2 regions of the Planococcus sp. VCh962 genome follow, and region 1 is predicted to be linked to the other one. Evidence: riboswitches for the same ligand, from Rfam matches in the RefSeq annotation. Region 1 holds a riboswitch; the other holds the start of a gene.
The links. Region 1 has a riboswitch for thiamine pyrophosphate ahead of tenA (thiaminase II). Riboswitches for the same ligand answer to the same signal wherever they lie in the genome.
Positions count from the first base shown of each region.

Region 1 (4,958 bases):
CTTCATCTGCTTCACTCCTCTTTTGTATTGAATAAAATGAGTCCGTAAATATCTTCGACAGTCGAAGTAAAATACCCACATCCGCCTGAATTTCATCAGAACCAGGGCTGTTTCTCCTTGAAAAGAGTAGAACAAAATATTCCAGCTTCTCATGTCTAGTAGAAGTATATAACAACTTCTCCTTCTTTTCAAAGTGAAATCTAAATATACTGACAATGGGTATTTTTATCGAGTTTAAACCGTTGTAGATATGGGTAAGGCCTTAATAATTTGCATTTCTAATTTGTAATATACAGAAAACTGGTTATAATTAAGAGTAAAAAAGAATGGGGAGAGGCATGATGGCAGAAATTCTAATTAATAATTTGGGAAAAACGTATGATAACGGTGCTACCGCCGTAACTGATTTTAACCTCCACATCAAAAATGAAGAATTTATTGTCTTTGTCGGTCCCTCGGGCTGCGGAAAATCCACTACTTTGCGGATGATTGCAGGACTTGAAGAAATAACAGACGGTGAATTTTTCATCGATGGCAAACGGATGAACGATGTCCAGCCGAAAGAGCGGGATATTGCCATGGTGTTTCAGAACTATGCTTTATACCCCCATATGACCGTGTATGAAAACATGGCATTCGGATTAAAACTGCGCAAATTCAAAAAAGATGAAATTAAAAGACGGGTGAATGAAGCCGCTGCTATTTTGGGCCTGGAAGAGTACCTGGACCGGAAACCGAAAGCGCTGTCAGGCGGCCAGCGCCAGCGGGTTGCTCTTGGACGCGCGATTGTACGCGACGCCAAAGTATTCCTGATGGATGAGCCTTTATCCAACTTAGATGCAAAATTGCGTGTTCAGATGCGCGCTGAAATTGCAAAACTCCATCACCGCTTAAAAACGACAACCATTTACGTAACGCACGACCAGACAGAAGCGATGACGATGGCTACACGGATTGTCATCATGAAGAGCGGTGTCATCCAGCAGGTCGGCAGCCCGAAAGAAGTATATGATTTCCCGGCCAACCGCTTTGTCGGCGGCTTTATCGGTTCGCCTGCAATGAACTTCTTTGATGGCAAATTAGAGAAAGGTGCGTTTGTCATGGGAGATCGGGTCATCGACATTCCTTCAGAAACTTTGAGTATGTTAAAGAGCCAGGGCTATGACGGCTCGCCGGTTACACTTGGGATCCGGCCGGAGCATATCCACGTCAACAGCGAAGATCTGACGGGCATCAAACACAGCGACATCGATGCGGTCATCACCGTTTCGGAGCTGACAGGTGCGGAAACGATTATTTATGCCGTGTACGGCGACCAGGAATTTATTGCCCGTGTGGATGCCAATACGACGATTGAGCCGGGGCATACTGCGCGCTTGGCGTTCGATATGTCACGCGTTCACTTCTTTGATCCGACAAGCGGGGAACGAGTGAAACCTGAAAAATCAGAAAAACCGGTTGCGGTTTCGTAAATCTGTGTTAAAGTGATTTTGACAACTTGAATATTAAACACCACTAGGGGAGCCGGATATCGGCTGAGACGGGCATAAGCTCGGACCCTTTGAACCTGATCTGGATCATACCAGCGGAGGGAAGTGGCGGAACGCATGCTATTTCCTTTTTGACTGCATACGCCGCTTTCCTTTACTGGAAAGCGGCGTTTTTTATTTGTCGAAGAAAAGCGGAAGTGTTGGTTCGGCTTTGGTTTATTTTCTGGAGCGTCAGGTGCTAAAGCTTGAATCACCACGGAAAAGGAGATGGAGACATGACATTTTGTAAAGAAGTGCGGGTTGAATGCAATGATTTATGGCAGGCAAGTTTTGAACATCCGTTTGTGAAAGGTATTGCCGATGGCACGCTGCCGCTGGATATATTCCGGCATTACGTTATGCAGGATGCCTATTACCTGACCCATTTCGCCAAAGTCCAAGCGATTGGAGCAGTGAAAGCCACCGATCTGGAGACCACAAAACGCTTTGCCTTTCATTCGGAGCACACTTGTGCTGCCGAGTTGGCTTTGCACGAGTCGTTTATGGAGCTGCTCGGGGTCACGGCAGACGATTGGGCAGTTTTTGAACCTTCACCGAGTGCCTATGCTTACGTTTCCCATATGTACCGCTCGTCTGAAGGCGATTTGGCGGATGTCGTGGCATCAATTCTGCCTTGCTACTGGCTTTACTATGAAATCGGTGAACGGCTGAAAAAGGCCAAACCCGATCATCCGATTTATGACCGCTGGATCGCTACATACGGCTCGGAGGAATTCGGCGCTTTGGTTAAAGAGCAGATGGACCGGATGGACAAGCTTGCAGAAGGTTTGCCGGAAAAACGCCGTGCTGAACTGAAAGACCGTTTTCGCCGCAGCAGTTATTACGAATGGAATTTCTGGGAGCAGGCATGGGTGCGGGAATCGTGGACAGTCAAAACGTATGACCGGGCAGGTGTTTAACATGCTGGAAAAACTGCGTTCAGAAAAACCGATTATCCACTGCATCACCAATCACGTCGTCTCGAATTTCCAGGCTAACGGACTGCTTGCCCTTGGCGCTTCTCCCATCATGGGCGAAGCGCCGGAAGAAGCGGCTGAACTGGCTGCTTTAGCGGATGCCGTGTCGCTTAATATCGGCACATTGAACAAGCAGAGCCTGAACAGCATGCTGATTGCCGGAAAAAAAGCCAATGAGCTGGGGGTGCCGGTCGTATTGGATCCGGTCGGAGTCGGAGCAACAGCGTTCCGGGCAGCTGCCGCCAATAAAATCCTGGAAGAAGTGGACGTCACAGTTCTGCGCTGCAATGCCGGTGAACTTGCGGCTATCGCAGGCGCCCACTGGCAGGCGAAAGGAGTCGATGCCGGCGAAGGGCAGGCGGATATCCATGTACTGGCGAAAGATACAGCTAATAGATTTGGATTCATTGTTGCGGTATCCGGCGAATTGGACATTGTCACGGATGGAAAGCGGCTGGCTGAAATTCCATATGGACATAAAATCATGGTTTCTGTAACAGGAACCGGCTGCTTGCTAAGCAGCGTTGTGGCAGCGTTTCTCTCGGTACATCCAGAGGACGGTTTTGAAGCCACGGCAGCGGCTATGCGCTATTACGCCATTGCCGGCGAACTGGCAAGCGTGCATTCAAAACTTCCCGGAGATTTTCAAACTGCTTTTTTAAATCAATTAAATGCCATAGGGCAAAATGATATTGACGATATGATACGTCAAAAGGAAGGAGCGCTACGATGATTCCACAAGTATTGACAATTGCCGGATCAGATTCTGGAGGAGGCGCGGGCATCCAAGCGGATATTAAAACGTTTCAGGAGCTCGGGGTTTATTCGACATCGGTGCTCACGGCGGTGACTGCCCAGAATACACTCGGGGTTTCGGAAATCTACCCGATGACGCCAAGTGCTGTCAAGGCGCAGCTGGCTGCAGTAGGTGCAGATTTTAATATTGGGGCGCTGAAAACGGGCATGCTGTTTGATGCAGACATTATTGAAGAGACGGCATCCGGCATCCGGCAATTCGGCTGGAAAAACACCGTAGTGGATCCGGTCATGATTGCCAAAGGAGGAGCAAGTCTTCTGCAGCAGGCAGCGGTTAAAGCTTTGAAGGAGCATCTACTGCCGCTGGCGCTCATCGTAACGCCGAACATTCCGGAAGCGGAAGTGATCAGCGGCATAGGGATAGATGATGCAGTTTCACGGCGGCAGGCAGCCGGGCGGATATTGTCATCGGGCGCTGTTTCCGTCGTCATTAAAGGCGGCCACGGCACAGACCCTGACATGGCTGAAGACTTTTATTTGAATCAAAACGGGGATGAGCTTCTTTTCCGCTCCCCCCGCATTGCTACGGTTCAGACGCATGGAACGGGCTGCACTTTTGCCGCTGCCTTGACAGCGGAATTGGCCAAGGGGAAATCGCTGGAAGATGCCCTTTACACTGCGAAGCAATTTATCCAGGCAGCTCTCAGCGAAGAGCTTCATATTGGAGCCGGGCATGGACCGACCAACCATGCGGCTTATCAGAAGCACCAGCGCGAGAAAGGAGGCATCCATCATGTCGAAGTTGTTCGATGAACCTTCGATCTATTTTATTATGGGAACAGCCAACGCACCCGGGCGCAATCCGCTGCTGGTATTAGAGGAGGCATTGGCTGGGGGAATCCACCATTTTCAATTAAGGGAAAAAGGATCCGGTGCACTCACTGGGGATGCATTGATGAAATTTGCCATTGAATGCAAATGGCTGTGCCGCCAGTATAATGTGCCGTTTATCGTGAATGATGATCTGCAGCTTGCGCAGCTGGCGGATGCGGATGGAATCCATGTCGGCCAGCAGGATGCGGCAGCAAGCACGGCCCGTCGGATGGTGGGACCGGACAAAATTTTGGGAATATCGGTCCATTCATTGGCAGAAGCCAAAAATGCTGTAGATCACGGCGCCGACTATGTGGGAATGGGACCGGTATTTAACACCCGTTCAAAAGAGGATGCCGGCAGCCCGGCAGGAGTAGCAGGCATTGCAGCGGTGAAAAGCCTGTATCCCGAACTTCCGGTAATCGGAATCGGCGGCATCACGCCCGACAATGCCGAACAAGTATGGTCAGCAGGCGCTGACGGAATAGCGGTGATTTCCTCAATTGCCCAAGCTGAGAATATCGCCTCAGAAGTCAATCGCTTTAAAACGAATTTAAAGGCAGGTGCCCGAAAATGAAAACCCGTAAAATGGTGCTGGTCGCTATGTTTGTTGCCCTGTGTGTTGCTGGTTCAGCATTCGTTTCATTTCCTGCCGGCATTGCCCGTGCTTATCCTGTTCAGCATGCGATAAACGTCATCGCAGCGGTGCTGCTCGGTCCGGGTCCGGCATTGCTGATTGCGTTTCTAACGGCAATCGTCCGCATAATGACAGGAACCGGATCATTGCTGGCCTTTCCTGGAGGAATGTTTGGGGCGCTGCTTG
Region 1 is NZ_JBYLHS010000002.1:609,777-614,734, reverse strand. Features, by position in the region: gene AC3AQ9_RS10395 (ABC transporter substrate-binding protein) at 1-6, opposite strand, end outside; gene AC3AQ9_RS10390 (ABC transporter ATP-binding protein) at 342-1,472, shown strand; TPP riboswitch at 1,508-1,611, shown strand; gene tenA (thiaminase II) at 1,766-2,449, shown strand; gene thiM (hydroxyethylthiazole kinase) at 2,451-3,239, shown strand; gene thiD (bifunctional hydroxymethylpyrimidine kinase/phosphomethylpyrimidine kinase) at 3,236-4,075, shown strand; gene thiE (thiamine phosphate synthase) at 4,056-4,712, shown strand; gene thiW (energy coupling factor transporter S component ThiW) at 4,709-4,958, shown strand, end outside.

Region 2 (4,958 bases), on a different contig from region 1:
ACAAGCAGAAGCTGGACAGGAATTACTTGATGAAATGATCGCTGCTGACGAGGGAGCGGCTTATTTAGGTGAAGTTGCTTTAGTGCCTCATCAATCGCCAATATCAGATGCCAATATTTTGTTTTTCAATACACTATTTGATGAAAATGCTTCTAACCACCTGGCAATCGGAGATTCATATCCGACTTGCTGTGAAGGTGCCCGTGATTTGGAACGGACGCAATTGGAGTCGATCGGCTTGAATACTTCCATTGTCCATGAAGATTTTATGATCGGAAGTGCAGAAATGAATATTGACGGCATTCGGGAAGACGGGACAAAAGAGCCGATTTTCCGCAATGGAAACTGGGCATTCTAAGAGGTGAGCAATTTGAAGAAATTTTGGACAGCAATGTTGGCTATTGCCTTATTGATCAGTGGATCGATGTCGGTGCAAGCGGAAGTGAGAATTCCTGCGGTTTATATCGCACTTGGCGATTCTTTAGCAGCAGGGCAAACACCAAATTCTCAAATTGATGCAGGCTATTCAGATTTGATTGCGCAAGAATTGGCGCGCCATCAACCGGTCGCTTTCTATACAAAAAACCTGGCCTTTCCAGGGTTCACCACAGCAGATGTGCTGAAAAGGATACAGTCACCGGAAGCTAAGGAAGCACTGGCTTCAGCCAATATTATCACTTTATCTGCAGGTGCGAATGATCTTTTGCCATTAGTTCGATCGAATCCAGCAGAAGGCACTTTGGCATTTCAGCAAATCCAGGTAGACTTTGCTTTAAACAAAGCACGGATTAATCTTGAAGCCATTTTCGCAGAGCTGAAAAAGACAGCTCCGCATGCGGACGTGTATGTAATGGGCTATTATTTCGCTTATCCGCATGTCTGGGATACGCAAAAGGAAGGTACGGGAAAACAGCTTGACCAACTCAACGCTATACTGAAGCAAACAGCAGAAAAAGCAGGAGCGCAGTTTGTGTCTGTAAATCAATCATTTGGAGATAATGCAATTGACAAAATTCCAAATCCGGCCGATGTTCATCCAAACATCAAAGGCTATCAATCGATGGCGAACGCTTTTTTGGAGCAATACCAAAAAGGCTGGAAAGTAGAAGATGGCGAATTGCCGGCGGCTGACCCTAAAACATTCGAAGAAATGCTCCAGTTGCAGGGACAGGACGGAGAAGAGAAAAGCACAGCGATTGATGGCGTTACCTCGGCACGCCCTTCTGAGAAAATGGAAACCGAATACTTAGCATTGCGTCAAGTGGTGCCTTACGTGTGAAGAAAGTCATCACTCAAGCGGGAAGTTCGTCGACATTTAGGATTTGTAAATCCATCGACTGGACATTTATGCAAAATACACATCAGAATAATAAAAACCGCTCCGGAAATCCGGAGCGGTTTTCTTATCTTTAACGTTTGGCTTGTGGAGTCTTGTATTGGCTGGTATTTCCGGTTTTTTTACTTTTTTGCATTACTTTACGGATAATCGGGTAAGCAACGGGTGCTATTTTGATGGCGGTTTTTACAATACGACCTATTCCCATATCAATCTCTCCTATCATAAGTGAGGTATAAACTAGATTCCCTAGTTTTTGTTTTTATAAACCTAGTCATTAAGAATAGGCTAATGAAATAAGAATATCTTTATACTCGTGGACACTTGAAATGAAGACATATTCCGCATTGCCATGCCAGTCATCACCGGATGGCCCGAACTCGATAGCCCCTTCACCACCATTAACGGCAGCATAATAGCGGGTATCGGCAGCTCCGTGCTGGCCGAACAATACCGGTTCTTTCCCGGTTGTTTGTTTGATGGCTTTTTGCAGGGTCTGTATATAAGGGTTCTCTTTAGACGTTGTTAAAGCCGGCGTTGAGCCGCTGGCCTTGTATTCCATGTCAAGCTTTAAGGTATCGGCGAGTTCCGCCATTTGCCGGATAATTTCTTGTTTGTCCTGTCCTGGCATGAAACGGATATCATATGACATATGGCAAATTTCCGGAACCACATTATAGCGGTCACCGGCATTGATGATCGGAAGATTAACAGAAGGCTGTCCGTAATACTCCGTGGATTCTTTTCGGAAAGGCAATTCTGCCATAGCCATATGAAATTTCATAGCAGATTCAATAGCGTTGACGCCTTCCCAAGGCCGGCTTCCATGAGCGGGTTTGCCTTTAAAAGTCAGATCCATGCGTAATATTCCTTTAGATTGCAGCCCGACTTTTAAGCCAGTAGGTTCACCACAAATAACAAAATCCCCATGATAGCCTTGGTCCACTAGCCACTTTGACGTATTGCGACCGCCAATCTCCTCATCGGTGACGATATGTAATTGGACAATCTGATTGAGTTTGCTTTCATCTAACTCCACAAAAGCCTGCATCATAGCAGCAACTCCGGCTTTCATATCGGCCGCTCCACGGCCATAAATTCGGTCGCTTTCCTCCATAGGAACAAATTGATCGGCATGTCCAGGCACCACATCGACATGTCCGTTCCAAACAATTGTTTCAGTTCCTTGGCCTTTGACGGCTGTCAACATGGAATAACCGTCATTGTTATGGATTTTGACGTCTTGTCCATTTTTTTTCAGCCAGTCGGCACAAAAAAGAAGGGCGTCATTCGCTCCTTGTTTCGTATCACTTTCGATTTTAATCAAATTCTTAAGCAGTTCAATCATCTATTTGGCAACTCATGCTCAGTTGCCTGCACCACCTTTCCAATTTTATAGCTATTAAAAGTATACCCTAACGATAGAGCTTGAAACGATATTGCTTTAAGGGCGGTATTTGTGTACAATACAAGTGTTAGCGAAATAATGTATACACCACAAGGGGAGCTTATTGCTGAGAGTGAACATTTTGTTCTTACCCTTCGAACCTGTAAGTTAACACTTGCGCAGGGATGTGGATGGAAACCTGCCCTTAACGCGGCGCCAGGATCTATCCTGGCGCCGCTTTTATATGGTTTTTTTCTGCGGCCCTTCTGGTGATGTGCATAACACATAAGGAGGAAGTCATGAGAAATTTACGAGTTTTATTGATGGTGGAAATAGCGATTTTCGGAGCGCTCGGTTATGTTCTGGATTTTGTGGCGTTTAAGATGCCACAGGGTGGCTCAGTCAGCTTTGTGATGATTCCCATCGTCTTGATAGCATTTAGAAGAGGCGTCCTGGCAGGTATCTTAACAGGGCTGCTTGTAGGCTTACTGCAAATCGTCACTGGAGTTATTTCAGTTACTCCACTTTCGTTCGGATTTGTAGTGATGCAAGTAGTCTTTGATTATCTCCTTGCATATGGCGTTGTCGGCCTTGCTGGAATAATGCGCGAAAGATATTTGCAAGCGAGCCGGGAACATCGCACAGTCGGTATGATTACCGCTGTAGTGACGGGGCTCTTCATTGGCTCGTTGCTGCGTTATATTATCCATGTTATTACCGGCATCCTGTTCTTTGGGATGTTTGCAGAAGGCAATGTTTTTGTCTATTCAGCAGTTTATAATGCAACATACATGATTCCGGTATTTCTGCTAGCGGCTTTTGTATGCTCTGCCCTTTTTGCAGCTGCCCCTAAACTAGTAGATATAAAAGCATAAGGTGATAAATCATATTTTATTTTCGATATTCTGCTGAACAGCGTCTGCCTGAAGAGAATTGGTAACCTTAGGTATTCCATAGAAAAGCCGTCGAAGCAATTCACTATACTGTAAGAGGATTATCGTTATGATAGTCCTCTTTTCTTGTGGTATAATTTTTCATAGACAAGTTGAAAGAAGGGTATTTAATGATTGCCAATACAGAAAAAGATATTGAGATGTTAAAAAAAGCCGGCCGAATGGTCGCTGAAATTCGAGATGCTATGAGAGCCGCGACTAAGCCGGGCATCACGACAAAAGAACTTGATGAACTGGGCGGCCGAATGTTTGAAGAACTGGGCGGGGTCTCAGGGCCGAAATCCGAATACGATTTCCCAGGATATACTTGCATCAGTGTAAATGAGGAAGTCGCTCATGGCATGCCGGGGAAACGGGTTATCAATGAAGGCGATATGGTCAATATTGATGTATCAGGATCTTATGAAGGCTATTTTTCAGATACGGGCATTTCTTTTGTAGTAGGGGATGGACATCCTGAAAAAGAAAAACTATGTGAAGTGGCTGCCTCTGCATTTGACCGTGCCATGACAAAAGTCAAAGCTGGTGCAAAATTGAACCAAATCGGTAAAGCGGTTGAACGCGAAGCTAAACAACAAGGCTTATTCGTTATCAAGAATCTGACGGGCCACGGCATTGGAAAATCATTGCATGAAGCTCCTCAGCATATTTTGAATTATTATGATGCCTGGGAAACCACCATTTTGAAAGAAGGAATGGTCCTGGCTGTAGAACCGTTCATTTCCCAGAAGTCTGAGCATATTGTGGAATCCGGAGACGGCTGGACGTTCATCACACCTGATCAGTCTCTCGTCGCCCAAATTGAGCATACTGTGCTTGTTACAAAAGGCGAGCCGATTTTACTGACAAAAATAGATTGATAAAAAAAAGACCCTTAGGGTCTTTTTTTTATCAATAAAATTCCAGTTAAAATCACACCGCATAAAAACAGGGAAGCCGTGGTAAGCAGCAATTCATCGGTTCCATGTTTTACTGCAATCCCGATAAATGCCCAGATGAACACCAATGCATACGGAACATCGGAATAATGGAACCGGATATGAAGGGCCAGCGCTGTGGCGATTGTCAGCATGATGACAGCCCAGAGCTGATCGCTCAGCCCCCAGCCACCCCAGTTATAGTAGGTGAGTACAAAACTGATATTGGCAATGGTGGCGATACTGATCCACCCTAGATTAATCGAAATTGGAAAACGTTCCATAATGCTTCTTTCTTCGTTGCCATATTGAAGGTAAAGTCCGACTAAAGACAGCAGGTACCCGAGCATTGCAATAATTGACAA
Region 2 is NZ_JBYLHS010000014.1:40,954-45,911, reverse strand. Features, by position in the region: gene AC3AQ9_RS19930 (aminopeptidase) at 1-358, shown strand, start outside; gene AC3AQ9_RS19925 (SGNH/GDSL hydrolase family protein) at 371-1,279, shown strand; gene yxzF (small protein YxzF) at 1,410-1,544, opposite strand; gene AC3AQ9_RS19915 (M20 family metallopeptidase) at 1,614-2,684, opposite strand; TPP riboswitch at 2,827-2,926, shown strand; gene thiT (energy-coupled thiamine transporter ThiT) at 3,023-3,598, shown strand; gene map (type I methionyl aminopeptidase) at 3,787-4,536, shown strand; gene AC3AQ9_RS19900 (TspO-related membrane protein) at 4,551-4,958, opposite strand, start outside.
Region 2: it holds a riboswitch for thiamine pyrophosphate, as region 1 does, so the genes downstream of both, thiT (energy-coupled thiamine transporter ThiT) here and tenA (thiaminase II) in region 1, are expected to answer to the same signal.